DNA from 2 places in the Lysinibacillus sp. NPDC095746 genome. Region 2 is predicted to be linked to the other one. Evidence: a T-box and tRNA genes for the amino acid it is inferred to sense, from the RefSeq annotation. Region 2 holds a T-box; the other holds one or more tRNA genes.

Region 1 (3,992 bases), on a different contig from region 2:
TGGTCCCGTGGTGTAGCGGTTAACATGCCTGCCTGTCACGCAGGAGATCGCCGGTTCGATCCCGGTCGGGACCGCCATTTTTATGCCGGTGTAGCTCAGTTGGTAGAGCAACTGACTTGTAATCAGTAGGTCGTGGGTTCGACTCCTATCGCCGGCATCATCCCTTGGAGGGGTAGCGAAGAGGCTAAACGCGGCGGACTGTAAATCCGCTCCTTAGGGTTCGGCGGTTCGAATCCGTCCCCCTCCACCATTTTAGGGGCATAGTTCAACGGTAGAATAGAGGTCTCCAAAACCTTTGGTGTGGGTTCGATTCCTACTGCCCCTGCCAGGTTTCGAGGTACTCGTTATCAAAGACTACTATCATTACATATAGTGGCGATTGTGGCGAAGTGGTTAACGCACCGGATTGTGGTTCCGGCATTCGTGGGTTCGATTCCCATCAGTCGCCCCATTTAATAATTGGGGTATAGCCAAGCGGTAAGGCAACGGATTTTGATTCCGTCATGCCTAGGTTCGAATCCTAGTACCCCAGCCATTCATTTTTTAGTTTGAGCCATTAGCTCAGTTGGTAGAGCATCTGACTTTTAATCAGAGGGTCGAAGGTTCGAGTCCTTCATGGCTCATCATTTTTTATAAATGCGCCCGTAGCTCAATTGGATAGAGCGTCTGACTACGGATCAGAAGGTTATGGGTTCGACTCCTGTCGGGCGCGCCAAATAAGCCAATAATATCGGAATGTAGCTCAGCTTGGTAGAGCACTTGGTTTGGGACCAAGGGGTCGTAGGTTCGAATCCTGTCATTCCGACCATCTTTCCTGATTATGGGGCCTTAGCTCAGCTGGGAGAGCGCCTGCCTTGCACGCAGGAGGTCAGCGGTTCGATCCCGCTAGGCTCCACCATTTATATAATTTCCGGAGGTATACCCAAGTCTGGCTGAAGGGATCGGTCTTGAAAACCGACAGGCGGGTAACACCGCGCGGGGGTTCGAATCCCTCTACCTCCTCCATTTTTCCGGGTCAGTAGCTCAGTTGGTAGAGCATTAGATTGAAGCTCTAAGTGTCGGCGGTTCGATTCCGTCCTGACCCACCATCTGCGGGTGTAGTTTAATGGTAAAACCTCAGCCTTCCAAGCTGATGTCGTGAGTTCGATTCTCATCACCCGCTCCAAAAAATAATGGGCCTATAGCTCAGCTGGTTAGAGCGCACGCCTGATAAGCGTGAGGTCGATGGTTCGAGTCCATTTAGGCCCACCATTATTCCGAAGTAGCTCAGTTGGTAGTAGCACCTGACTGTTAATCAGGTTGTCGCAGGTTCGAGTCCTGCCTTCGGAGCCACGGCCCGTTGGTCAAGTGGTTAAGACACCGCCCTTTCACGGCGGTAACACGGGTTCGAATCCCGTACGGGTCATCAAGCATGTTGCACATTAGTGTGACATGCTTTTTTTATGCCAACTATACTGACAAACAAAGATCAACAATCGTTAAGGAAAGGCCCACGTAATAACGTCTATACCTAAATACTGCAAAGGGTATGTAAATGTGCCCTAATGCGTCTCGTGTATTACTTACTTAGGCGTAAAAAACGTTATAATAACAAATCCATCTCTCAATAGTTTTTCCTCTGTAATTCCCCTAATGACTACTAAAAATGAGCACCTTTATCCATAAATAATTATAGTTTTAGAAAGATTAAAGAGAAATGATATAAAATATTGAACAAAGTATTTCATATATAAAATATGTATGTTTTCTGGCAGATTTTTTCGTGGTGATAATACTTCCATTCCTCTAATATGAGGGTAGATGGAGGAATTCGATATGAATTTACATGAAGTACAGCGGTTTTTAGAACTTTATCAAGTAGAGCAAAATGAGTCTATAACATGGCTTGAAAATAAATTACAGCAAATTAAAACGGCAGGAGAATATATACCGACAACGGAAGAATTAATCTTTGGTGCTCGAGTTGCTTGGCGCAATAGTAATAAGTGCATTGGCCGACTGTTTTGGCAATCACTGCATGTTGTAGATGCCCGCGATATTTCAAATGAGGAGGATATCTTCAACGCATTGCTTAAACATATTCAATATGCAACAAATGGTGGAAAGATTCGTCCAACAATAACGGTTTTTGCACCGGGGCGCGTTCGTATATGGAATCATCAACTAATCCGTTATGCTGGCTATGAAACGGAATCTGGAATCATTGGTGATCTGCATTCTGTTGAGTTTACAAAAGTATGTGAGTCACTTGGCTGGCAGGGAAAGAGAACGGCATTTGATGTGCTTCCACTTGTTATACAGGTGGATGGAAGGGAGCCACAAGTGTTTACGATCCCTGACGAGTATGTACTAGAGGTACCAATTCGTCATCCAGAATCCTCTCAAGTAGCGAAGCTAGGATTAAAGTGGTATGCAGTGCCGATTATTTCGAGCATGCGCTTCCAAATGGCAGGTATTGATTTTGAGGCGGCCCCATTCAATGGTTGGTATATGGGTACCGAAATAGGGGCACGTAATTTAGCAGATCATGAGCGTTATAATATGCTGCCTGCTATAGCAGAAATTTTTAATCTTGATACAACGAAACAGGCTTCTTTATGGCGTGATCGTGCATTAGTTGAGCTGAATATAGCCGTTCTATATTCCTTTAAAGAAGGCGGTGTCAGCATAGTAGATCACCATACAGCTGCACAGCAATTTAAATTGTTTGAGGAAACAGAAGCAGCAGCGAATCGTGAAGTTACAGGCAATTGGACGTGGTTGATTCCACCTCTTTCACCAGCTACGACCCATATTTTTCATAAGCCTTATGTTAATGTTTACAATACACCGAACTATTTTTATCAGAAACCACCTTATTAGTAGAGAAAGGCAGCTCACTTTAACTTCCTTCGCTGTCCAAACATCGGCTGTAATAGAGGAACTCAGGCTTTTGTGCAAATACAAAGCACCTCATGATTATGCCTAGGCATAGATCATGAGGTGCCATTTTTAATTTACATATTCATTTTTAGAAGCCTTAAATGAACATATGAAGAGTATCAATACAACGACAACAAATAACCAACCAGCGGTATTCCAGCCACCGAATAAATCATGTAAATAACCAAATAAGATTGGACCGATTGCGGCTAATAAATATCCTAATGATTGTGCAAATCCTGATAAATCGGCTGCCTCAAAAGCTGTACGGGTACGTAATGTAAAGAACATCATCGCTAATGCAAATGAAGCACCTCCGGCTAATCCTAGTAGTACCATCCACAGTACAGCGAGGCTTGTCCATTCCATGACTACTCCGATAAAGCCAATTAAGTAAAATAGTGTAAACATTAAAACGAGAGGACGTTGAGATGTCATTTTACTAGCGATAATAGGCACAGCTAATGCCATTGGAACTTGTGAAAATTGCATAATGGAAAACATCCAGCCCGCACGATCTGCAGCTAATCCTTGTGATATATAAATTTCAGGAATCCAAGCGGCAGTTGTGTAGAATAATAATGACTGAAATCCCATAGCTCCCGCTACTGCCCAAGTAACAGGTGATTTCCATAATGGTGTACGTTCTTTCGTAGTCTTAACAGTCGGTTCAGGCTTATTAAATTGCAACTGTGGAATCCAAATTACAATGGTTAACACCACAAGAACAAGTGAGATTGCCAGTGCGCCTTGCCAACCAAGTGATGAATTGGCAACAGGATAGCTAATGCCAGCACCGAGTCCAGCCGTTAAATTCATCGACATTGTGAAAAATGCCATAAGTAAACCTACGTGATAGGGAAATTTCAATTTAAGTAATCCTGGAATTAGTACATTACCGAATGAAATGGCTATACCAATTAGCATCGTACCAAATACGAGTAAACTAGTTGTGCCAACGGAGCGTAGTACAATTCCTCCCCCTAAAAGAACAGTTGATAACAATAATGTTAATTCTAGTCCAACTTTACGTGCGACAACTGGTGCGAATGGTGAAATGATTGCAAATG
Region 2 (25,724 bases):
AATGCCTGATGCCCATGTAAATAGTTCTGTTGGATTTAATTCTACTGCACCTACTTTTAACATAGCGTGTGCGATTTCATTTTGTAATGTCATAGTTATGCCTCCCATAATTCACTTACGATTTTATATGCTGCTACTGGATCTTGTGCACCTGTAACGGCACGTCCAATGACGATTAATGAAGAACCGTCACGCTTTGCGCCATCTGGTGTTGCAATGCGCTTTTGGTCGTGTGCATCGCCACCTGCTAATCGGATACCCGGTGTCACACGTAAGAAATCTTCACCGCACACTTCAGCAATAGCTCTTGCCTCATGTACGGAGCAGACAACACCATTTAAACCAGCTTGTTTCGTTAAGCTTGCATAATGTAATACAGACTCCTGTAAAGATAAAGCAATTTTTTGCTCTGCCTGCATTTGCTCTTCTGTTGTAGACGTCAGCTGTGTTACGGCAATTAATGCCGCACGTTCACGTCCTGAAGGGGTACCCGCTTCAAGACCCTCAAGTGCTGCCTCCATCATCGGACGTCCGCCAGCCGCATGAACGTTGACTAAATCTACCCCTAATTTTGCTAAACCTTTCATAGCAGAGCCCACTGTATTAGGAATATCGTGTAATTTTAAATCTAGAAAAATATCATGACCTAGATCTTTTACTTTTCGTACAATATCTGGCCCTTCCTGCATATATAATTCCATACCAATTTTCACAAAAAGAGGCTCGTTAAAGTGCTTTAGAAAGTTAAATACTTCTGCTTCCCCAGGAAAATCAAGTGCAAGTATTGGTTTTGTATTCATTAACGATGGCTCCTTCCGATAATTTCTGAAATATGCTCCACTCCTAATTGATCGAGCTTTGCTGGTAGTTCATCAATAATAGTTGGACAAACGAAGTGATCGACAAAGTTCGCTGTTCCAACAGCAACTGCAGATGCGCCAGCCGACATAAAGTCAATAACATCCTGTGCTTCTGTCACGCCACCCATCCCAATTATCGGAATATTGACAGCCTTATACACTTCATAGACCATACGAATCGCTACTGGCTTTACGGCAGGACCAGATAAGCCGCCTGTACCATTGGCAATCACGGGCTTACCTGTACGCTCGTCTAAACGCATACCAATTAGTGTATTAATCATTGTAATGCCATCTGCCCCACCCGCTTCAACAGCTTGTGCAATTTCTACGATATTCGTTACGTTTGGAGACAATTTCACGTATACTGGCACTTCAGAAACAGCTTTGACAGCTTTCACTAGCTCACGTGCAGTTGCAGGGTCTGTTCCAAATTGAATACCACCACATTTAACGTTCGGACAAGAAATATTAAGCTCTAATGCTTTCACATTTGGTGCTGTAGAAATGCGTTGCGCTACTTCTACGTAATCCGCTGTCTCTGTACCTGCGACATTTGCAATGATTGGCACATCATACGCTTCTAAAAACTTTAATTCTTCATTCATTACTTTTTCGATTCCAGGATTTTGTAAACCAATGGCATTCAACATCCCTGCTGCTGTTTCTGCTACGCGTGGGGTTGGATTGCCAGGACGTGTTTCCACAGTCGTAGCTTTAATCATAATAGCGCCAAGCTTGGATAAATCATAAAGCTGTGCATATTCACGTCCAAAGCCAAAGCAACCGGATGCCGGCATTATTGGATTTTTTAAATCTAAGCCTGGTAATTGAATGTTTAAACGACTCATAATGCCACCGTACCTTTCGGGAAAACTGGACCGTCAGAGCATACTTTGACATAGTCTTTTGCTACTTGATCTGTTGTTTTACATACACATGCAAAGCAAGCACCAATACCACAGCCCATACGCTCTTCAAATGATAAATAACCTTCTTTTTCTGGATAAAAGCCTTCAAGTGCTTTTAACATTGGTAGCGGACCGCAAGAATAAAAGACATCGAATTTAGGTGCTCGTGACTCTAAAACATTTGTCACAAAGCCCTTTGTTCCTTTAGAACCGTCAACCGTTACATAATGCGTTTCACCAAGGGCACTGAATTGTTCCTCATAGAAGCATACATCTTCCGATTGAAAGCCTAGCACATGAATTGTTTTAACACCACGTGCATTCAATTGCTTGGAAAGCTCATGTAATGGAGGTACGCCAATTCCCCCACCAACTAGGAGAGCTGTGCCTCCCTCTTTTACTGCCTCTACAGGGAATCCATTACCGATTGGACCAAGGACATTGACAAGTTGCCCTTCACGATTTGTCGCTAGCACTTTTGTTCCGCGACCTTCCGCACGATAAATCATTGTAAATTCGTTGTTGTCTTTATCTATATTTGCAATACTAATAGGTCGACGTAAAAGCGGCTCCATTGAATCTGACACCTTTACATGGACAAACTGGCCAGGTGTCATATCCTGAACCAGTTCTCCACGAAGTGTCAATTCGAAAATGCTTGTCGCAATTTGCTTTTGAGAGACGACCGTCATTTTCTCTTGACGAATCATATTAATGTACTACCTCCGCTTTTGGCATTTGTTCTGCTGTGAATGTCATTGATTCAATAACTCGAACCATCGCTTCCGCTGTGTCTAATGAAGTGAAGCAAGGTACGCCATTTTCTACAGACTCACGACGAATTCTGAAGCCATCACGTGCCGGCTGCTTGCCTTTTGTTAAAGTGTTGACAACAAGCTGTGCCTCACCGTTTTGAATTAAATCGATTAATGTTTCACCTTTTGCACCGATTTTGCCAACTATATCTGTGCGTACGCCCGCATCTTCAAACGCTTTAGCTGTACCTTCAGTTGCAACAATACGATAGCCTACTGTTGAGAAGCGTTTTGCAAGTGCAATTGCTTCTTCTTTATCTTTATCGGACACAGTGAACAATACTGTTCCTTCCGTACGAATCTCCATACCTGCTGCAACTAAGCCTTTGTAAAGTGCTTTTTCTAATGTTGCATCTTTCCCCATTACTTCACCTGTTGATTTCATTTCAGGCCCGAGTGTAATGTCTACACGACGTAATTTAGCGAATGAGAATACTGGCACTTTAACGAAGACACCTTTTTGCTCTGGCGCTAAGCCTGTCGGGTAACCTTGTTCTACGATTGATTTACCAAGAATCGCTTTCGTTGCAATATTTGCCATTGGAATGTTTGTAATTTTACTTAAGAACGGTACTGTACGAGATGAACGCGGGTTAACCTCGATGACAAATACTTCGCCCTGTGAAATTACATATTGAATGTTCATTAAGCCTACGATGCCAAGACCTTTTGCAAGGCGAGTTGTATAATCCACTAACGTATCTTTTTGTGCTTGCGTTAATTTTTGTGGCGGGTATACAGAGATAGAGTCACCAGAGTGAACCCCTGCGCGTTCGATATGCTCCATAATACCTGGGATTAAGACATTTTCACCGTCACAAATAGCATCTACTTCGATTTCTTGACCTGTTAAGTAGCGGTCTACTAATACTGGATGATCTGGAGATGCTTCTACTGCATTCTCCATATAATGTTTTAATTCCTCTTGGTTGTAGACGATTTCCATCGCACGACCACCTAGCACGTATGATGGACGAACTAGTACAGGGAAGCCTAGTCGTTCACTAATCGCAAGAGCTTCCTCCGTAGATACAGCTGTTTCACCTTGTGGCTGCGGAATGTCCAAGTCACGTAATGCTTGCTCGAATTTATCTCGGTTTTCTGCACGGTCGATATCTTCAAGCGTTGTACCTAGTATTTTCACCCCGTTGGCAGCTAATTTATCAGCTAGATTAATAGCTGTTTGACCACCGAATTGTACAACTACTCCAATTGGTTGCTCAAGGTCGATAATATGCATAACGTCTTCGATTGTTAATGGCTCAAAATATAATTTATCTGAAACCGAGAAGTCAGTAGATACTGTTTCTGGATTCGAGTTAATAATAATTGCTTCGTAGCCCGCTTCTTGAATTGCCCATACTGAATGTACTGTTGCGTAATCGAATTCAACCCCTTGACCAATGCGGATTGGACCGGAACCAAGTACAACAACTGACGGCTTATCTGATTTAATCGATTCGTTCTCATCTTCATATGTGCCATAGAAGTATGGTGTTTCAGATTCAAACTCAGCTGCACATGTATCAACCATTTTATAGACAGGAATAATGCCATTTTCTTTACGATATGCATATATTTCTTCTGGTGTTGTTGCCCAAAGCTCGGCAATTTTCTTATCTGCAAAGCCTAGACGTTTTGCTGTACGTAATATTTCTTTATCGTTTTTATGGTCAGCAAGTGTTTGCTCCATATCTACGATGTTTTTGAATTTATTTAAGAAGAATAAGTCGATAGCAGACCATTCATGGATTTGCTCAATAGTTACACCGCGGCGCAGTGCTTCACCGATGAAGAATAAACGCTCGTCACCTGCTTTGCGGATACGTTTTTCGATCCAAGAATCTGTGTTTTCTTCTGCATGTTTCAGCTCTAAGTGAACTTGACCTGTTTCAAGTGAGCGCACTGCTTTGAGCATAGCTTCCTCAAATGTACGACCAAGTGCCATTACTTCACCAGTCGCTTTCATTTGTGTACCTAGATTACGTTTTGCTGATTCGAATTTATCGAAAGGCCAGCGTGGAATTTTCGCCACGATGTAGTCTAGAGCCGGTTCGAAGCAAGCATACGTAGAACCTGTTACAGGGTTTTTGACTTCATCTAATGTTAAACCAACTGCGATTTTTGCTGCTAGCTTAGCAATTGGATAGCCTGTTGCTTTTGATGCTAACGCTGATGAGCGCGATACACGAGGGTTTACTTCGATCACATAATAATTGAAGCTATATGGATCAAGCGCTAACTGGACGTTACAGCCACCTTCAATTTTTAAGGCACGGATAATATCTAATGAAATATTACGTAGCATTTGGTTTTCTCGATCTGAGAGTGTTTGTGTAGGTGCCACTACGATAGAGTCACCTGTATGAATACCCACTGGGTCAACGTTTTCCATGTTACATACAACGATAGCATTGTCGGCAGCATCACGCATTACTTCATATTCGATTTCTTTATAACCAGCGATTGATTTTTCTAGTAAGCATTGTGTTACTGGAGAATATTTTAGACCAGATGTCACAATTTCCTCTAGATCTTGATCGTTGTAGCAAATACCGCCGCCTGTTCCACCAAGTGTGAAGGCAGGACGAACGATTACTGGGTAGCCAATTTTCGCTACAAAGTTTTTCGCCTCGTCTAAGTTATGAATAATATCTGATTCAGGAACCGGAGCACCTAGCTCATACATTAAATTACGGAATAAATCGCGGTCTTCCGCTTTATGGATTGCTTCTAATTTTGTTCCAAGAATTTCAATACCAAGCTCATCTAAAATTCCTGATTTATCCAATTCAATAGCCATGTTTAAACCTGTTTGACCACCAAGTGTTGGTAGGATTGCATCTGGACGCTCTTTACGTAAAATACGTGATACAAACTCTAGTGAAATTGGCTCAATATATACTTTGTCGGCAATTTCTGTATCTGTCATTATTGTTGCAGGGTTTGAGTTTATTAAGATAACACGATAGCCTTCTTCTTTTAAAGAAAGACAAGCTTGTGTTCCTGCGTAGTCAAATTCTGCTGCTTGTCCGATCACGATTGGACCTGATCCAATTACTAAAATAGTTTCAATATCTGTACGTTTAGGCATGTTGTTTCCCCTTCCCTGCTTCTACTTCCATCATTTCGATAAATTCATCAAATAGGTGATTTGAATCTTCTGGACCTGGTGATGCTTCTGGGTGATATTGCACCGTGAAGATTGGATATTTCTTGTGACGTACACCCTCACAAGTACCATCATTTAATGCGATATGCGTTATTTCTAAATCTGTATCTTTTAACGACTCGATGTCGATCGCATAACCATGGTTTTGAGATGTCAAGTCTGTGCGACCAGTGCGTAAATCTTTTACCGGATGGTTACCGCCTCGGTGACCGAATGGTAATTTAAAGCTTTGTGCACCACATGCTAGCGAGAAGATTTGGTGACCTAAGCAAATACCGAACATTGGCACTTTTCCGATTAAATCTCGTACAGTTTCAATGCCTTCTACTACGTCCTCAGGGTTACCTGGACCGTTTGACAGCATAATGCCATCTGGATGCCATGCTAAAATTTCTTCTGCCGATGTATTGTAAGGTACAACGAGCACATCGCAATCACGTTTGTTTAACTCACGAAGAATACCGTGCTTCATACCGTAATCAATTAATACTACTCGTTTGCCACGACCTGGTGATGGGTAGGCTGCTTTCGGTGATACTTCACGAACATGATGTGTAATCGCTGGTGTTGCCTGTAATTTTGCTACGACCTCATCCACATTCACTTCTTCATCAGCCGCTGTTAAAATAGCTTTTACTGAACCTTTACTGCGAATAATGCGTGTTAATTTTCGTGTATCGATTCCTTCAATCCCCGGAATATCCTTTGCAGTTAAATACTCATCTACCGTTAAATCACAACGGAAGTTTGAAGGTGTTTTTGCTAATTCACGGACTACAAATCCACGAATAGCTGGTGAGATTGATTCAAAATCATCACGGTTAATACCGTAATTCCCGATTAAAGGGTAAGTTAACGTTACGATTTGTCCGTAGAATGAAGGATCTGAAATTGTTTCCTGATAACCTGTCATCCCTGTTGTGAATACAACCTCACCTTGCGAAGCTCGCTCACTACCGAATGCTGTACCTGTAAATACTGTGCCATCTTCTAAAATAAGTAAACGTTTTTTCATTACTCTACCTCCTGGTATACGATATTGCCTTCAAAAATTGTTAGGACCGGCCACCCTTTTGCAACCCAACCATTGAATGGTGTATTGCGCCCTTTTGATACAAAGCCCTCTGCATCAATTGTTTGCTCTTTATTTAAATCAATTAAAATCATATCAGCCGCAGCACCAACTTCTAATGTGCCATATGGTAAATCAAAAATTTGAGCTGCCTTAACAGTCATCCAGTCAATCAACTGTTTTAACGACCATTTTCCCGTTTCTACAAACTGTGTGTAAAGCAGTGGGAACGCTGTTTCGAAGCCTACAATGCCAAATGGAGCACCAACCATACCACAGCATTTTTCTTCTACTGTATGTGGAGCATGGTCTGTAGCGATACAATCGATTGTGCCGTCTAGCATAGCTGCGTGAAGTGAGTCTTTATCATCTGCTCCACGTAATGGAGGATTCATTTTCCAGTTCGCATCATCTGATGGGATATCCATTTCTTCAAGTAATAAATGATGTGGGCAAACTTCTGCAGTGACACGAATACCCGCTGCCTTCGCGTCACGTACTGCACGTACAGATTCCTTCGTAGATACGTGACATACGTGGTAGCGTGCTCCAGCTGCTTCTGCCAGTAGAACATCTCGTGCAATTTGAACAGATTCACAAATCGATGGAATTCCTGGTAAACCAAGCTCTTGATTACGCTTCCCTTCATGCATCACTCCGTCGTAAATTAATGAGTTATCTTCGCAGTGTGCGACAACTACCATATCGTGCTGTGCGGCATCTTTCATTTGCTCATACATTGTGGATGCAAGCTGAATCCCAACACCATCGTCTGAAAATGCGACAGCCCCATGTGCTTTTAATTCTTCAATACTTGTACGAACCTCACCTGAGATATCTTTTGTTAAGGAGCCATATGGAAGTACTCGAATAACTGCACTTTCTTTAATAAGACCGTTAATCAGCTGCATATTTTCTACTGAATCTGGCACTGGTTTTGTATTTGGCATCGCGCAAATTGTTGTGAAGCCGCCTTTTGCTGCTGATGCTGACCCTGTAGCAATTGTTTCTTTATGTTCAAAGCCCGGTTCACGTAAATGTGTGTGAACATCGACAAAGCCTGGTGCAACAACTAAACCATTTCCTTCGATTATTTCTGCGCCTACTACATTGACGTTTTGACCTATTGCCGTAATTTTGCCATCCGCCATAGCGATATTTACTGTTTGCAACTCGCCTTGTTCATTTAGCATTTGTACATTTTGAAGAACCTTTGTCATGTTACTCTCTCCCCTTTAATATTGTTTCAACAATAGCCATCCGTGTATAGACACCGTTACGAACCTGCTCGAAAATTCTAGATCGCTCGCATTCTACTAGCTCTGACGCAATTTCTACATCACGATTGACCGGTGCTGGATGCATAATAATTGCCTTTTCTTTCATTTGTTTCTCACGTTCAATTGTTAAACCGTACTCTTGATGATAGCTCTCTTTTGAGAAGCTTTTATTTACCTTATGGCGTTCATGCTGTACACGAAGTAACATAATGACATCGCTTATTTCGATTAAATCATCCCAAGAATGATGTGCTTCAAAACTGCCTTGCCACTCTTCTGGACAAAGGAAATGAACATTTGCCCCTAAGCGCTGTAACGCTAATGCATTCGATTTCGCTACACGACTATGGCATATATCTCCAGCAATTGTCACATTCAACCCTTCAAAAGAACCAAACTCTTTTTTGATTGTATAAAGATCTAATAATGATTGAGACGGATGCTGACCAGTGCCGTCACCTCCATTAATGATCGATACATTGATATCTTCAAGTAGTTCATTGTAATACGCATCTTCCTTTGCGCGAATGACTACTGCATCCATGCCAATCATTTCTAGCGTCTTTACCGTATCGTACAATGTCTCCCCTTTAGAGACGCTCGAAAAGCTTCCATCAAACGGGATAACGATGCAACCAACTTTGCGCTCTGCCATTTCAAAGCTTGTTTTCGTACGTGTACTTGGTTCAAAAAATAAATTTGCGACATTGTGTGGGCGAGATAATGATGATGCTTCACCATTCTCAAAAGCTTGCGCACGATCTAGAATGTGGTTAATTTCTTCAATTGTTAAATGTTCCATCGATAATAAGTTTTTCATCATGTACCTCCACTTGGTTGTGTTTCATGAACGTTATGTATAACTAACGTTTTATAAAATCAATTTCGCCTTGGCGTAATTGCGTCCGGATTTTGAATTGTGCTCAAGCCTGCACGATGTAGATCAGTTAGCCGTTTTCGCAGGAAGCGAGGGCTTTAGGCGAACATCCTTTATTCATTCCTTTCAAAAATCTGCGACAGCCGCCGGAGGATCTTCATTCATCTCACCTTCAGGGGTGAGATAATAAAAGCCTCGTTGATGTCATCAACGAGGCATAAGGAGGCGTGACAAACTACAGCAGGATACACTCCTACTACTAGCTTATCTACAACTTCCCTTTTTTTGCCTCTCTGGACAATTCATTAAAAGGTACTTCTATGAATTTTTATTTTGATTGTACGGTACTGGTATTTCCGCTTCTTTTTTACCTGGTAGGATAGCATTTAAAACAACCCCGATAATCGCTGCCAATGCCATACCTTCGATACTTAGTGATTCCGAAATAACGAACTTCGCACCACCGATGCCAATGACTAAAATTACAGAGGCGATGACCAAGTTACGACTATTTCCAAAGTCGATATGATTATCCACTAACATTCGTAATCCACTTGCTGCAATGATACCGAAAAGCAAGATGGAAACCCCACCAAGTACAGCTGTTGGAATCGTTGCAATCACTGCCATTGCTTTCCCGAAGAATGATAGTAAAATAGCTACGACTGCCGCACCTGCGATGACATACACACTGTAAACACGTGTGATAGCAAGAACACCGATATTTTCACCGTAAGTTGTTTTCGGTGGACCACCGATTAATGCACTTATAAATGTTCCAACTCCATCACCTAAAAGTGAACGGTGTAAGCCTGGCTCTTTAATATAATCTCGATTAACCACTTTCCCTAATACTAATTGGTGACCAATATGTTCTGAAATAGTTACGATAACGATTGGCACCATTGTTAGTAGTAGCTTCGTTGTGATTTCAAAGTTGTAGTGAACTCCTGGGATTAAAAAATCAGGCTTTGCAAAGAACTCTGCTTTGGCAATTGGTGAATAATCTACAATTCCGATCATCATTGAGTAAATATATCCCACGATTAAGCCAATTAAGATTGGCATTGTGCTTAAAATACCTCTAAAGAAAATCGTGAAAATAATAGCTGTAAATAATGTTACTAACGCTGCTGAGAAGTGTAAAAAGCTATATTTATCATCTACATTCATCGCCATATTTACCGCTGTCCCTGATAGTCCAAGACCAATTACCATAATGACAGGTCCTACTACAATCGGCGGTAAAATTTTCATAATCCATTTGTAGCCGCTTTTCCAGATGATTAGGGATACGATACCATATGTAATCCCGACTGCCATCGCACCAATCATCGCATGACCTGGATTTACACTTGAACCATCTTTATTTAAACCCCCTGCGGCAAGTAGAATTGGGGCGATAAAAGCAAAGGATGAACCTAAATAGGCTGGCACTTGAAATTTCGTAATTAATAAGAAGAACAGTGTAGCAATTCCACTTGTTAAAAGGGCAATCGCAGGACTCAGACCAACCAACTGAGGAACTAAGATCGTTGACCCAAACATGGCAAACATGTGCTGGAAACTTAATGTCACTAGTTGGACTGGGGTCGGTTTATCTTTAATATCTAATACTGCATTTGACATAAGGTTTCCTCACTTTATAGTTAGTCTTCTTTAAAAATAATGACGCAATCTTCTCCGTCTACCTCTTGTAAATTTACGATAATACGCTCAGCGCCAGATGTTGGTACATTTTTGCCAACATAATCAGCTCTTATTGGTAGTTCTCTATGACCTCTATCGATCAGTACCGCAAGTTGAATTTGTGAAGGTCGCCCTAAATCCATTACTGCATCAAGTGCTGCTCGTACTGTACGTCCTGTGTAAAGTACATCATCGACTAAAATAATTTTTTGATTAACGACCACATCATCAATATCTACTTGTTCAACATGTGCCTGTTCATTATCATGCTTTGTCGTTAAATCATCTCGATAAAGGGTAATGTCTAACTCCCCTGTACGGATCGGTTTACCTTCAATTTTTTCAATTCGTTCTGCAAGACGTCTTGCAAGAAAGGCACCTCGTGTTTTAATACCAACTAAAATACATTCATCGATTCCTTTATTACGTTCAATAATTTCGTGTGCAATGCGCGTTAACGCTCTTGCCATAGATGGGCCATCTAATAGCTCATTTTGTGCCATGTAGTTTCCTCCTCTCTTTTATTTATTGTTGGCCATGTGTCCATAAAAAAACCTCTCAAGGCGAATGGCCTGAGAGGGTTATATACGTGTTTAAATAGTATGTTGAAAAATTTGCAGCACAAATTTTTTACAACACATTCACATGTACCTTCTCAGCCTCTCTGGACTGTCTTTAAAGGTGAATATTTAGTTAAGTTGTTCATTCACTTTCGTTAGTATAGACCTTCTTTTACTATACGTCAATGCCTATTTCTTAAATCATTTAATAATTGTTCATAATCAGCAGGAATTGGTGCTTCAAACTGCAAATATTCACCTGATGTAGGATGATCGAAGCCTAATACACCCGCGTGTAATACTTGTCCACCAAAGTCGATTGTCTTTTTCGGTCCATATTTTGGGTCACCAACAAGTGGGAATCCAATATAATTCATATGCACACGAATCTGATGAGTTCGTCCCGTTTCTAAGCGACATTCTACAAGCGTGTATTCACCAAAGCGTTCGATAACTTGGAAGTGAGTTACCGCATGCTTCCCTTTATCGACAACTGCTTGTTTTTGACGATCTTTTTGATCGCGACCAATCGGTGCATCAATTGTGCCTTTGTCATGTGCAATGTGCCCGTGAACTAGCGCAGTATATTTACGTGTCACTGTTTTATTGACTAGCTGATTCACTAACGATTCATGAGCTGCATCATTTTTAGCAACCATTAATAATCCTGATGTATCCTTATCGATACGGTGAACAATTCCTGGTCGCATAACTCCATTAATGCCCGATAAATCCTTGCAATGATACATTAAGCCGTTTACAAGCGTACCCGTCATATGTCCAGGTGCTGGATGGACAACCATACCTTTTGGTTTATTCACAACAAGGACATCTGCATCTTCATAAACAATATCAAGGTCTAAGTTTTCAGCAATCACATCTAATGGCTCTGCTTCGGGTACATCAATCTCTATAATATCCCCTACTTTTACCTTATACTTCGCCTTAACAGTCTCTCCATTTACTTTGACAATACCCTCAGTAATCCAATTCCCGATTTGTGTACGCGACCACTCTGATTGCACACCCGAAAGCGCCTTATCAATGCGCTCTCCCTGTTGTTGTTCTTCCATTGTATATGATACTTGCATCATTCTTTCACCTGTTTCTTTCCTTTTTTATCTTCAACGATTAAGCCTATCATTAATATCACTACCGCCATTGTTAAAGCAGCATCTGCAATATTGAAAATTGGGAAATCATAATTAATTACTGGTATTAAGACATTTACAAAATCGACCACTTCACCTCTAAAAATACGGTCAATAAAATTACCTACAGCCCCACCTAATAAAAACATTAAGCCTACTTGAAAAATAGGTTTACCTTTAGCCTCTTTATGATAAAAGTACAGGATCGCACAAATAACGCCTATCGTGACAATGCTAAATAACCACATTTGTCCTTCTAACATTCCCCATGCCGCTCCTCTATTTCGATGAGACAATATCCCAAACCACGGATCCCATACTGAAATTCGTTCACCAAACTCCATATTTTTCACAATTAGCCATTTTGTCCACTGATCTAAAATAACTACAAATGCGGCCAATCCATAATATTTATACACAGACACTCCTCCGTTCGCTCAACATCTAACCTATTCTACCATAACAGCCCATCTCAGAATAACTAATATAGCATGAAAATATAGATCAATACCATTGTGTGAAGGGATTTTCGTTCCTACTCGGCGCTCCCTGCTGATGTTTGGTGTGCTGTCTATCGCTTTGACTACTCTATCCACGACTTTGGTGGTTCTATCCACGATTTTGGTGGTTCTATCCACGACTTTGGCTGTTCTATCCATCGTTTCGGCTCTTCTTTTCGTCGCTCTCGGCTCTTCTTTTCGTCGCTTTGGCTACTCTATCCACGATCTTGGTGGTTCTATCCACGACTTTGGCTTCTCTATCCATCGTTTCGACTCTTCTTTCCGTTGCTCTGGTTTTCATCCGTCGCTTTGGCTACTCTATCCACGACTTTGGTGGTTCTATCCACGATTTTGACCATTCTATCCACGATTTTGGCTGCTCTATCCGTCGCTTCTTCTGTTCTTTCCGTCCCTTTGATTTTCATCCGTCGCTCTCGGCCTTCAAAAAAACGCAAGCCCCTATTACCAAGGAGACTTGCGTTATTCATTACCTAGAAATTTTTATTTTAGTTTGCATTACTATTGTTATTTTAAACGTAATACTTTTCTACAACTTCTGCACAACGCGCACACACTGTTGGTTGTGCTTCGTTTGAACCGACTGTTTCAGAAATAGACCAGCAACGCTCACATTTTTCACCTGTTGCTTTTTCTACAACAATCGATGCATGCTCTAGAGCTAATGCATCTGCAGGTGCGGCTTCAATTGACGCTACTTCAAAAGCAGAAACGATTGAAAGCTGTGCAAAATCAATGCTTGCATCATTTAATAATGCTGCCACATCTTCTTTCGCATAAACTGTCACTTTTGCTTCAAGTGATTTACCAATTGTTTTTGCATTACGAGCTTCCTCTAATGCTTTTAAAATATCGTCACGAACATCAATAATTTTCACCCATTTTGCACGTAGACTTTCGAAGTTTGCATGTTCATCTACCTCTGGGAAGTCTGTTAATTGTACAGATACCTCTTCTACAACACCTTGAGCATGTAAGTAAGACCACATCTCGTCACTTGTATGAGGAATAATAGGTGACATTACTTTTACTAATGTCATTAATGTATCATAAATAACTGTTTGCATCGCACGGCGATCTTTGTTGTCATGGCCTTCGATGTACACTACATCTTTTGCAATATCTAAATAGAATGAAGATAGTTCTACTGCAACAAAGTTATTCACTGCATGATAAACAGCTGCGAAATCATAGCGATCATATGCAGCACGTACAGTTTTTAATACATCCTGTAGACGCATATAAACATACTGATCCATTTCACGAAGATCCTCATATGCTACTCGATCTTTCGTTGCATCGAAATCAGCTATATTTCCGTGTAAGAAACGGAATGTGTTACGGATTTTTCGATAAACCTCAGATACTTGCTTCAACATATCCATTGAGATACGAACGTCGGCTGTATAATCTACAGAAGCAACCCATAAACGAAGAATATCTGCTCCATATTGATCCATAACTTTTTTCGGGATAATTACATTCCCTAACGATTTACTCATCTTACGACCTTCACCATCTAGCACGAAACCATGAGTTAATAGTCCCTTATATGGTGCATAGCCATTAATAGCTACAGAAGTAATTAATGATGAGTTAAACCATCCACGGTGTTGGTCAGAGCCCTCTAAATAAAGATCAGCTGGATATTTCATACCACGTTCTACTAATACACCTTGGTGAGAAGAACCTGAGTCAAACCAAACGTCCATAATATCGTTTTCTTTTGTAAATTCACCGTTCGGGCTACCTGCATGCGTGAAGCCTTCCGGTAATAATTCTTTAGCTGTTTTTTGGAACCAAATATTTGACCCATGCTCACGGAATAATGCAGAGATATGGGCAATTGTTTCTGGTGTAATAATTGGTTCGCCATTTTCAGCATAGAAAATTGGAATTGGCACACCCCAGGCACGTTGACGTGAAATTACCCAGTCTCCACGGTCACGAATCATATTATAAAGACGAGTTTCACCCCAAGCAGGTGTAAATGTTGTTGATTTTACAGCGTCTAGTAACTCATCACGGAATGCATCAACTGACGCAAACCATTGTGGTGTTGCACGATAAATAACTGGTTTTTTTGTACGCCAGTCATGTGGATAAGAGTGTGTAAAGAAGCTAAGCTTTTCTAATGCACCGACTTCTTTTAATTTTTCTGTAATTAATTTGTTAGCATCATTGTAGAATACACCTTCAAAACCAGGTGCTTCATCTGTGTAGCAGCCGCTATTATCAACAGGGCTAAGAATTGGTAGACCATATTGCTTACTAATATGATAGTCATCTTCCCCGTGTCCTGGTGCTGTATGAACACAGCCAGTACCCGCTTCAGCAGTTACGTGCTCTCCAACCATCACAAGAGATTCACGGTCGTAGAATGGATGCTGTGCAACAATTCGATCTAATGCTTCACCTTTAACTTCTTGAACAACTTCATACGATTCCCACTCAAGTTCGTTTGCAACTGTTGCTAATAATTCTTTTGCAATGATGAATTTTTTATCGGCAACTGCAACAACTACATAGATAAATTCAGGGTTTACAGAAATCCCCAAGTTTGCCGGAATTGTCCAAGGTGTTGTTGTCCAAATGATAATTTTAGCATCTGCTGGGACAACCTCTTTAGCATCTTTAATCGCAAAGCTTACATAAATCGAAGGCGATTTAATATCTTTATATTCGATCTCTGCTTCTGCAAGTGCAGATTCAGATGATGGAGACCAGTAAACTGGTTTTAACCCTTTATAAATATAGCCTTTTTCAGCCATTTTTCCGAAAACTTCAATTTGACGAGCTTCAAATTCAGGCTTTAATGTAATATATGGATTTTCCCAATCACCACGAACACCTAAACGGCGGAATTGTGTACGTTGGTTGTCGATTTGCTCGTAAGCATACTCTTCACATAATTTACGGAATTCAGCAACAGACATTTCTTTGCGCTTTACACCTTTGTTCGTAAGTGCTTGCTCAATTGGTAAACCATGAGTATCCCAGCCTGGAATATAGTTTACATGGTAGCCAGTCATCGAGCGATGACGTGTAATCATATCTTTCAGCACTTTGTTTAATGCATGGCCAATATGGATATCACCATTTGCATATGGAGGCCCATCATGTAATACATACTCAGGGTAACCTTTAGTACGCTCCATCTGTAATTTATTAATGTCCATTTCATCCCATTTTTCTTGCATCTTCGGTTCATTTGCCGGTAAATTTCCACGCATTGGGAAATCTGTTTTTGGCATTAATAAAGTATCTTTGTACTCAACCATTTTTCAATTCCTCCTTTATGTTTACAAACAAAGAACATATGCACTTAGGCGTTCAATAAACGACAATTATTAGACTCATCACCATAACGCAGGGTTGATTTCACTTTCTAAGGGGTGTGCATAACTTATATTCACGGCAGTCGTTTTGAGAAAAGTTATTAGCAAAATCAATACTTTTCAATAACGAAAGTATAGGGCCAATGGAAGCCTTCCGCCATTTGAACATAAAAAAAGCCCCTCAATCCCTCAAAGGGACGAGAAGCTTATACTCGCGGTACCACCCTAATTGTAGCACAAAATCGTACTACCACTCTTCAAGCACGTTAACGTCGTGCATCACGAAATAACTTACTGCATTCAGTTATTTTAGCTCAGAAGTGATGTTCATTGTTAATTGCTTGTTCGGGCTCGCACTATCCCCAAATCGCTTAACTACGCCTAACAAATACTGTCTTCGTCTCTGCCTATTTTGCATATGTGTTCTAAATAATTACTATTACATTAGTATATGAAAATCATACTATCACGTCAAGTTTCACTTATTGCTACCTACTATAGGATTAAACTTGATCAGCTTCCTGTGCTTCTTCAACAGATGCTTGAATTTCAGTAAGGTCAATATCATATTGTAGCAAATGGTCCCAATCGTCTGCATTTAATAAATCCAGCTGTGCTTCTACAAGCATTTTAAAACGATTACGGAATACCTTTGATTGCTTTTTCAGCTCATCAATTTCAATTGTCACTTTTCTGGCCTTGGTTAAAGCCTCATTGATAATACGATCAGCATTTTTTTCTGCTTCCTTCACAATGAGTTTAGCCTCTTTTTGAGAATTTCTTCGTACTTCATCAGCTGCTTCTTGTGCAACAACAATTGATTTTTGTAACGTTTCCTCTAATGAGTTAAAATGTCTCGCTTGTTCTAAGGAAATTTCTAGTTGTCTGTCTACTTCCTTTTTTTCACGTAACAAAATTTCATAGTCTTTGATAATTTGATCTAAAAATTCATTTACTTCATCTTCAGCATAACCTCTGAAAGATTTAGTAAACTCCTTATTATGTATATCAATAGGTGATAATGGCATACGATCCTTCTCTCCTTTACATGTACATTCGTACTTTCTATTATACAATTGTTCCAACAACTTAGCAGTAAAAATTAATGGAATTCACTTGATTTTTAGCTTTTTTGGGTCAATCGACCGATTTGTAAACGAATTTTATCTTTTTTTGTACGACCTTCAGTCATCATAATTTTTATTCGACCGTTTCCACGTACAGATAAAATATCTCCTTCTTGTAATTCAAAAGCAACTGAATCTCGTTCAGTCCAATTGACACGTACCTTATTACCTGTAATTAATGCTTGTGCCTTTTGGCGAGAAATTTTTAAAATCGTTGAAATAATCACATCTAAACGCATAGAAGAAACAGTATGAGATTCTTCTAGCCACTCATCCTCGTTTTGTAGCAAAGGCTCCGTCTCTTTAATCGATTCTACATGTACCTTTACCTTGCCAATGCCTGTTAAATGTAAGCGTACATATTCAGCTACCTCAATCGCTACTACAAATTGTACAAGATGGTCATTGACACGAATATCACCGAATTTGCCACGATCCAACCCTAAAGATAACAAAGCTCCAAGGACATCTGGATGTCGTAATTGGACAAATTTCACAGGATATTGAATCGTAAATACTGTAAGCTGAAAATCTTCCTCCATAGGCTCATAATAAGTAGGATAAATTAGCATGCGTTGTCTTTCTGCTTCATCAAAGAGCCCAGCACTAGCTGTTTTTAATGTATCATACTGCCCAATTATCGATGCTACAATAAAGCGCTGTCTGGGATCTAGAAAATCAGTAAGCTTTGGAGCATATCGATCCTCTACCTCATGCTGCCAGCCCACAACTTGTTCAATGAAAGGCTGTTCATCTTTCCTAAAATGCTGTATTAAATGCTCCATATAACTTCACCTCTATTATCACTCTTTTATTTGTATCATTTCATTGGTATTTTAAGGATTTATAAAAAAATCAAAATGTGTTCCGGCTTATTGCATTCCTAGGGCATACAACAAGCCGCTTCGCTCAGGGTCTTGCTGCTTCTGCTGTGGAGTTCTAGGGAAATCAGCACTAAATATTTTTAAATTTAGTATTTCCCATAAATAAAAAATCCCCACCGTTCGTGAGGATTTCTTTTATTAAAACATAAAGAATATTTTTTGAATAACAATAAAAAGCCCATTTTTAATAAAATTAAGTAAAAAAATCGCCACAATCGGTGAAATGTCAATCATCCCAATGGGAGGGATAAATTTCCTAAAAATACTTAAGTAAGGCTCGCATACTATTTTAAGGAAACGGCCAATTGCTGAATCTTGTATAGCAGGTACCCATGACATTAAAACATATCCAACTAACATATAAGAATACACGTTAAATGCTAATGATATATAACTTAGAATTATCCATAAATCCATATAAACTACAATCCTCGCTATTAATTATCGTCTAAAATAAAATTTGAAATTTCGCCAGACACTTCTACATTATCAGGTGTGCATAGGAAAATGTCTTTACCGATTCTTTGGATATCACCGCTAAGTGCATACACTGTGCCACTTAAAAAATCAATAATTCGTACACCTTGCTCTCGCTCAATACGTTGTAAATTGACGATCGTTGCACGCTTATTTTTCAAGTGTTCAGCAATATCCTGTGCTTCGGCATAAACTCTAGGTTCAACTAAGATAACTTTTGCGCCTTTAGAATTCATTGCTGCCTGCAAACTTACTATGTTGTTTGTAGGTGTTGTACTTTGTGGAAAAATTTCCTGAACTTGCGCTTTACGCTCCTTCATCATTTTTTTAGGCTTCGCAGATTGAATCTGTTGCTGTTGTTGTACGGGTTGTTGCTGTTGAATAGGAGCTTGCGTGATTTCTTCTTCTAGTTCTTCCTCAAGATAAAAGAAATTTTTAATTTTATTTTTCATGCTCATCCTGTTCCCTTCTTTCATTTCCAACAAGAGCCGTTCCAACTCGAACAAATGTAGCCCCTTCTTCTACCGCAATTTCAAAGTCATTAGACATGCCCATTGATAACTCGGTACAAGGAGCGTGCGCGAATCCTTGCTCGGCTATTTGCTGTTGACATTGTTTTAATTGCTTAAAAACAGAGCGAATAATTGTATCCTCATCTGTGTTTGGTGCCATTGTCATTAAACCAACAATTTGAATTTTTGTAAAATCCTTTAATGATTCAATAAAAGGCAGGACTTCTTCAATCGATAAACCATGTTTTGCTTCCTCGCCAGATACATTAACTTGTACAAAACATTTGACAGGTTTGTCTGCTCTTTTTTCAATTTCCTGTGCTAAACTCAAACGATCTAATGAATGTAAAAAATCAATACTGTTAATAACTTGTCTGACCTTGCGAGTTTGTAAAGACCCGATATAATGCCAATGTACATCAGCTTGAATCGTTTCAATTTTACGATTTAAGCCTTCAGGACGGTTCTCACCTAAATGTATAAGCCCCGCATCAATTGCTTCTTGTGTTCTTTCTACAGAAACTTCTTTTGTCACTGCAATAACTTGGACTTTTTCTGTTTCACGATTTGCACGTTTTTTTGCTGTTTGTATAAGATCATTAATTTTCTTCAAATTTACTAAGATTTTTGTCACTGTTTTTCCCAACTTTACAACAATAGTTTCTTTTATTGTAACAAGCAATGCTTGAATTATCAATGAATAGCCTGGCCTATGTGAAAGTACTTTTACCCCGTCTATGCTTTAAAATTGCTTACTTTGTCTAGATATTTTTCTCTTTAGGATAGTGCTTTTACTAAAATTACATCTTTTCCCACTACAAGTACATCTTTCATATACACTTTCCTAACAGATTCTTCTCCGCGAAAAAACCCTAGATATTTACGGGGTTCTGCAATCATAAAAGCCGTTACATAGCCTGTTTCTTTGGATACCTCTGCATCTACCACAAATCCTAAAAAGCGTCCATTGCCTGCTTCAATAACTTCTTTTTGCTGTAATATCGAGAAACGCATTTTATCCCTCCCTAAATCAATTACTCTCAACATCGTTTTATCTCAACAAACTATGTTTTCTCTTTATATTTATGTGTTTATTGTTGTTTAAATGAAAATGAAATGATTAAGGAATCTCTCTTTGGCAAAAAGAAGAGGTGATTTCCGTTCCAGGCTACTCGCTTTCCTGTGGGCGAGAGTCGAGTAGCCTTCCACTCCAATCAGCATAGCGTAGAATTTTTATAAATTTTATTTATTTCAATAGTGGACGCTATAACCGAACAGAATAGACTTATAACAATGACGTGATTGTATATCTATTATTGCTGCCGCTACGTTAACACTTCGCTTTCGTACAGAAAACATTTGCCGCTGACACATAGACAAAACCCTTTTGCTAAAGTAACGTTTTTTTATCACTTAAATTATTGCTTATGGAAGTGGATTTATGCTATGTGAATTCGTTGATTGGAGTGGAGATTGGGCGACTCCTTGGGGATCAGCGTCACAGATGAAACCCTGCAGCGCAGCGAAGCGGCACATCGGACGCCCCCAGGAAGCTTTGCTCTGTGCGAAAGCGAAGCGTCAGCTACAAAGCGCCCAGTCAGAACGGAAATCACCCCCTCATTTTACCGAGGAGCCCTACTTAATTTATACCATTGATATAAATTAAAATGCGCACCGAGCATTCGGGTGCGCATTGTTTTTTACTTATAATCTTTCTGCATTGTTTCAATTGCATTTTTTTCTAGACGTGAAATTTGCGCTTGAGAAATCCCCAATTCTTTTGCAATTTCAGTTTGTGTCTCACCGTAATAAAAACGCTTTGCAACAATCATTTGTTGACGATCATCTAACTTTTGCAAACTTTCCTTTACTGACACGTAGGCAACCCATTGATCTTCCGATACATCATCATCACGTAATTGGTCCATCATATAAACAGCGTCTCCACCGTCTGAATAAATGGGTTCCTGTAAGGAAACTGGATCTTGAATGGCATCTAGAGCAAATAAAACATCTTCCTTTTTCATGTCAATCATTTCAGCAATTTCTTCAATTGTTGGCTCTCGTAAATTATCGGTTATCCATTGTTCTTTTGCCTGCATTGCCTTATATGCAATATCTCTTAAAGAACGAGAAACGCGCAATGCATGATGATCACGCAGATGGCGACGAATTTCACCAATGATCATTGGAACAGCATATGTTGAAAAACGTACATTATGCTTCAAATCAAAATGATCAATAGCTTTCATGAGGCCAATACAGCCTACCTGAAATAAATCATCTGCCTGTTCACCCCTGTAGGCAAATCTACCGACTATACTGAGCACTAACCTTAAATTGCACATTACAAGCTCTTCCCTAATCTCACTTTCTCCAGCTTGTAAACGAATGAATAGTTCTTTCATTTCCTCGTGCTTTAAAATTGGCAAAGTCGATGTATCTAAGCCGCAAAGATCTACTTTAGTTCGCATATTCGATTCCTCCGGATGTTATTCTCTGACTAAACCGTTACATCAGTTTGTCCGAGAGAAACGAGAATATGCACAAAAGCCAAGACCAATTTTAGGTAGGTTAAATTTCCCTCTCTAAGATATTGGCTGATTCAGATTTTCACGTAAATCTTGAATAATTTTCTTCTCTAATCGGGAAATATAGGATTGCGAAATACCTAAATGATCAGCAACTTCTTTTTGAGTCATTTCAATTTTTCCATTGAGGCCAAAACGACATTCCATAATATATCGTTCACGCGCACCTAGTAAATTAATGGCATGAAACATATGTTGACGCTCAATTTTCTTCTCTACATTGTCTAAAATAATATGCTCTTCAGTACCTAAAATATCAGACAATAACAACTCGTTTCCATCAGCATCGGAGTTTAATGGTTCATCTAGTGAAACTTCACCCTTCATGCGACTTGTTTTACGTAAATGCATCAAAATCTCATTTTCAATACAACGAGATGCGTATGTGGCAAGCTTAATATTTTTATCTGTATTGAACGTTTCTATCGCCTTTATTAAACCGATTGAGCCAATACTTATTAAATCCTCAATCGGCGTTCCCGTATTATCAAAACGTCTAGCAATATAAACAACAAGACGTAAATTACGTTCAATTAGTGTATCTCTAGCTCGTAAATCACCATTCATAAAGGATGCAATGACTGTAACTTCTTCTTCTCGACTTAATGGCACTGGCAATGAATCATTTCCCCCTATATAGTACGTTTCACGACTCCGAAACTTACTCCAAAATTTTTTCAAGCTAGCAAGTAGCCTAAGAAGCAATAGTTCTCCCCCTCTATGAGTTATTTGAAAGCGCTGAAAAATGCAAAATTGCTGCTGTGCTATGTGGAAAATTTTTAGCCTTTTTTGTTAAAACGATATATTCATTCGTTTTCACTTGTGAGTCCTCCCCCTTTATATGCCACTCTTCAAAGCGAAAACCTAATACAACCGATTGCTGTTGTACTGTATTGACATGAATAAATCGAATATAACGCTGATAATCTTCTGAAAACATGGATACATTATACGGATCAGTTTCTTGCCATTCTAATAATGACTTGCAAAATGCTGCAGGTAAGTGTGGACGTAATGCTGCATAAGAGACAAAGTGTACAGGTTTTCCCGATAGTGGCTCAATCGCTTGATTTCCCGTATCCACAAATGCAGAAAGCGGTATCTTTACATCAAAAATTTTTAACGTCGTATCAAACACAAACTGACCACTTAACCGCTCAAGCTTTACAAATCCCCATTGCTTATAAAAAGCTACAAGATTTCCAACAGCTAGTAGTAGGCAAATCATTATAAAATGGACAACAGAAAGATTCTTTAAATACGGTTGTAATGCAGTTAATAATCCACCAATAATAATTGTTGCTGTTAAAACGATTGGTCCTTGCTTTTGAAAGCTTCGAATCTTGAAGCGAAAAGCTAGTCCGATCAGTAAGATAAAGCTCAGTAGCATCGTTAACAGCATTTGTCCACCAATTACAGCTACAAAACTACTACAAATAGAACTCATTAATAATCTCGTGTTCTTTACAAAAACCCCTGTTACTTTTGCCGTAAACTTGAGTATCGCTAGATTAAAAAGTGTATTAATGAGCACCAGCCATTCTCCATACATAACAGCCGCCTCCTACATACAAAGTTAGCATGTTACTCCCACAAATATTGTCAAACAATCGCATCATTTTATTAAAATGTTTTGACAAAATACATCTTTTCCTTACACATTTGAACATAATTAATTTTTTAGTCACTGAAAATATCAATGGAATATGAATGAAATTATGCTGGCATATTAAAGCTTTTCTGCAAGGCGAGGGGGTGATTTCGTTCCGACTGGGCGCTTTGCTGCTGCCGCTTCGCTTTCGCACAGCACAGAAAAACATTTGTTGCTGACGCTTCGCTTTCGCACAGAAATAACATTTGTTGCTGACGCTTCGCTTTCGCACAGAAATAACATTTGTTGCCGACGCTTCACTTTCGCACAGAGCAAAGCATCCTGGGGGCGTTCGATGAGCCGCCTAAACTCGCGTTGCTCGCTGCAGGGTCTCGGGCCAACAGATGTTTTTTGCGCGAAAGCGTGAGTGCAACGTAGCGACAGCAGCACTTGGTCAAGAAGGCGTTATCACAGGATGTGATACCTTTAGCCTTCGTTCCTCTATTGCTTCCCCCCAAGAAGTCGCCAGTCTCCACTCCAATCAACCACTTCATAGAATATATCTTCTGGGGATGTCAATCTCTAATTTAAAGAAAACAAGTATTTTCAGTGCGAAAGCGTAGCGACAGTAGCAACAACATTCATAACATAATAGTTTTTCAACAACACAAAAAAGCTCGTATTTCACATAATGTAAAATACGAGCTTTACTTTTTAAAGTTTGGATGCTAATTTATCCGCGATTTTTACGGTTACGTAAAAATGCTGGTACTTCAAGCATGTCATCCTGTACATAATTTTGTTGATTTTGGCGTGGTTGTTCTTGCTGTACATGCACATCTTGACGTTGCTCACGAATCGGCGCTTGCTGTTGTTGTGCAGCTTGTCTATTTGTATTTAACGTTGGTCGTGTAGTATTACGCTGTTGCTGTAATGCTTCCTCTGAGAAACCAGTCGCAATAACTGTAACAATAATTTCATCCTTTAGATTTTCGTTAATAACAGAACCGAAAATCATATTTACTTCTTCGTCTGATGCTGATGCTACAATATCTGCAGCCTCTTGTACTTCAAATAGGCTTAGATTTGAGCCACCAGTAATATTCATGAGGACACCTTTAGCGCCATCAATTGATGATTCAAGTAAAGGACTTGAAATAGCTTTCTTAGCTGCTTCTGCAGCACGGTTTTCACCTGTAGCTATACCAATACCCATTAACGCTGAACCTTTGTTAGACATAATTGTTTTTACGTCTGCAAAGTCTAAGTTAATAAGACCTGGCGTTGCAATTAAATCCGAAATGCCTTGTACACCTTGTCGTAAAACATTATCTGCTTCACGGAATGCCTCTAGCATTGGCGTAGATTTATCAACAATTTGTAACAGCTTGTCGTTCGGAATAACGATTAAAGTATCAACAGACTCCTTCATGCCACCAATACCGCCGATAGCTTGTGTTTGTCGTTTGCGACCTTCAAACGTAAATGGACGCGTTACAACACCGACTGTAAGAGCTCCTAAATCGCGAGCAATTTGAGCGATTACTGGCGCGGCACCAGTACCAGTTCCCCCGCCCATTCCAGCTGTAACGAATACCATATCTGCACCGCGTAGAACCTCTTCTAATTGTTCACGGCTCTCTTCAGCAGCTTTTTTCCCTACTTCAGGATTTGCACCTGCACCTAATCCACGTGTAAGTTTTGTTCCAATCTGTAGCTTTATTTCTGCTTTCGATAAATTTAGTGCTTGTGCATCTGTGTTTACTGCGATAAAGTCAACACCTTGTACACCATGTTCTATCATTCGATTGACAGCGTTGTTACCGCCGCCACCAACACCAATGACTTTTATTACTGCAAGTTGATCAACACTTGTATCAAATTCTAACATTTCTTTTTCCTCCCACGGTAACTCGACTCTGTATCATTCATTACGCATTCAAGATCAATTATGCCTCGGTATAATTCGTCCGGAATCGGCTTTGTGCTTAGGCCTGCATGACGCAGGTCAGTTAGCCTTTATCGCATGGATGCGATGATTTTAGGCTAACATCCACTAAGAACTCATTTCCGATTCCGTGACATCCGCCGGAGGCATTACCTTCTTTCAGCAGGTGTTTGGACATCTGCTGAAAAGTAGCTTAAATCCGAATTTATCTCACCACCTATAGAGGTGGAGACTTCTGTAGCTGACGCTTTGCTTTCGCTACAAAAGAGATTTGCTGAAAGAAGTTAATCAAAAAATTTATCAAATAATTTTTTTGCTCTTCCGATTACGCTTCCTTTTGATTCTGAAGGT

Evidence for each region. A T-box is a leader RNA that pairs with one kind of tRNA and senses whether it is charged. The one in region 2 lies ahead of ileS (isoleucine--tRNA ligase), so its partner is inferred to be a tRNA-Ile.
Region 1: it encodes a tRNA-Ile, which carries the amino acid that the T-box ahead of ileS (isoleucine--tRNA ligase) is inferred to sense. The anticodon was not compared.

Annotation. Positions count from the first base shown of each region.
Region 1 is NZ_JBIWGL010000048.1:23,190-27,181, reverse strand. Features, by position in the region: tRNA gene ACIQ7N_RS22720 (tRNA-Asp) at 2-77, shown strand; tRNA gene ACIQ7N_RS22715 (tRNA-Thr) at 85-157, shown strand; tRNA gene ACIQ7N_RS22710 (tRNA-Tyr) at 167-250, shown strand; tRNA gene ACIQ7N_RS22705 (tRNA-Trp) at 255-328, shown strand; tRNA gene ACIQ7N_RS22700 (tRNA-His) at 376-451, shown strand; tRNA gene ACIQ7N_RS22695 (tRNA-Gln) at 461-535, shown strand; tRNA gene ACIQ7N_RS22690 (tRNA-Lys) at 551-623, shown strand; tRNA gene ACIQ7N_RS22685 (tRNA-Arg) at 639-715, shown strand; tRNA gene ACIQ7N_RS22680 (tRNA-Pro) at 732-808, shown strand; tRNA gene ACIQ7N_RS22675 (tRNA-Ala) at 823-898, shown strand; tRNA gene ACIQ7N_RS22670 (tRNA-Ser) at 913-1,005, shown strand; tRNA gene ACIQ7N_RS22665 (tRNA-Phe) at 1,013-1,088, shown strand; tRNA gene ACIQ7N_RS22660 (tRNA-Gly) at 1,092-1,165, shown strand; tRNA gene ACIQ7N_RS22655 (tRNA-Ile) at 1,175-1,251, shown strand; tRNA gene ACIQ7N_RS22650 (tRNA-Asn) at 1,256-1,332, shown strand; tRNA gene ACIQ7N_RS22645 (tRNA-Glu) at 1,334-1,405, shown strand; gene ACIQ7N_RS22640 (nitric oxide synthase oxygenase) at 1,816-2,862, shown strand; gene ACIQ7N_RS22635 (CynX/NimT family MFS transporter) at 2,992-3,992, opposite strand, start outside.
Region 2 is NZ_JBIWGL010000012.1:1,074-26,797, forward strand. Features, by position in the region: gene pyrE (orotate phosphoribosyltransferase) at 1-93, opposite strand, end outside; gene pyrF (orotidine-5'-phosphate decarboxylase) at 96-800, opposite strand; gene ACIQ7N_RS10600 (dihydroorotate dehydrogenase) at 800-1,711, opposite strand; gene ACIQ7N_RS10605 (dihydroorotate dehydrogenase electron transfer subunit) at 1,708-2,481, opposite strand; gene carB (carbamoyl-phosphate synthase large subunit) at 2,483-5,680, opposite strand; gene ACIQ7N_RS10615 (carbamoyl phosphate synthase small subunit) at 5,673-6,773, opposite strand; gene ACIQ7N_RS10620 (dihydroorotase) at 6,773-8,050, opposite strand; gene ACIQ7N_RS10625 (aspartate carbamoyltransferase catalytic subunit) at 8,052-8,930, opposite strand; gene ACIQ7N_RS10630 (solute carrier family 23 protein) at 9,306-10,616, opposite strand; gene pyrR (bifunctional pyr operon transcriptional regulator/uracil phosphoribosyltransferase PyrR) at 10,637-11,179, opposite strand; gene ACIQ7N_RS10640 (RluA family pseudouridine synthase) at 11,419-12,330, opposite strand; gene lspA (signal peptidase II) at 12,327-12,806, opposite strand; gene ileS (isoleucine--tRNA ligase) at 13,418-16,186, opposite strand; T-box leader at 16,434-16,656, opposite strand; gene ACIQ7N_RS10655 (DivIVA domain-containing protein) at 16,747-17,271, opposite strand; gene ACIQ7N_RS10660 (YlmH family RNA-binding protein) at 17,367-18,155, opposite strand; gene ACIQ7N_RS10665 (YggT family protein) at 18,393-18,671, opposite strand; gene ACIQ7N_RS10670 (cell division protein SepF) at 18,692-19,189, opposite strand; gene ACIQ7N_RS10675 (YggS family pyridoxal phosphate-dependent enzyme) at 19,173-19,877, opposite strand; gene ACIQ7N_RS10680 (PRC-barrel domain-containing protein) at 20,021-20,257, opposite strand; gene sigG (RNA polymerase sporulation sigma factor SigG) at 20,944-21,717, opposite strand; gene sigE (RNA polymerase sporulation sigma factor SigE) at 21,832-22,539, opposite strand; gene ACIQ7N_RS10695 (sigma-E processing peptidase SpoIIGA) at 22,553-23,386, opposite strand; gene ftsZ (cell division protein FtsZ) at 24,159-25,316, opposite strand; gene ftsA (cell division protein FtsA) at 25,658-25,724, opposite strand, start outside.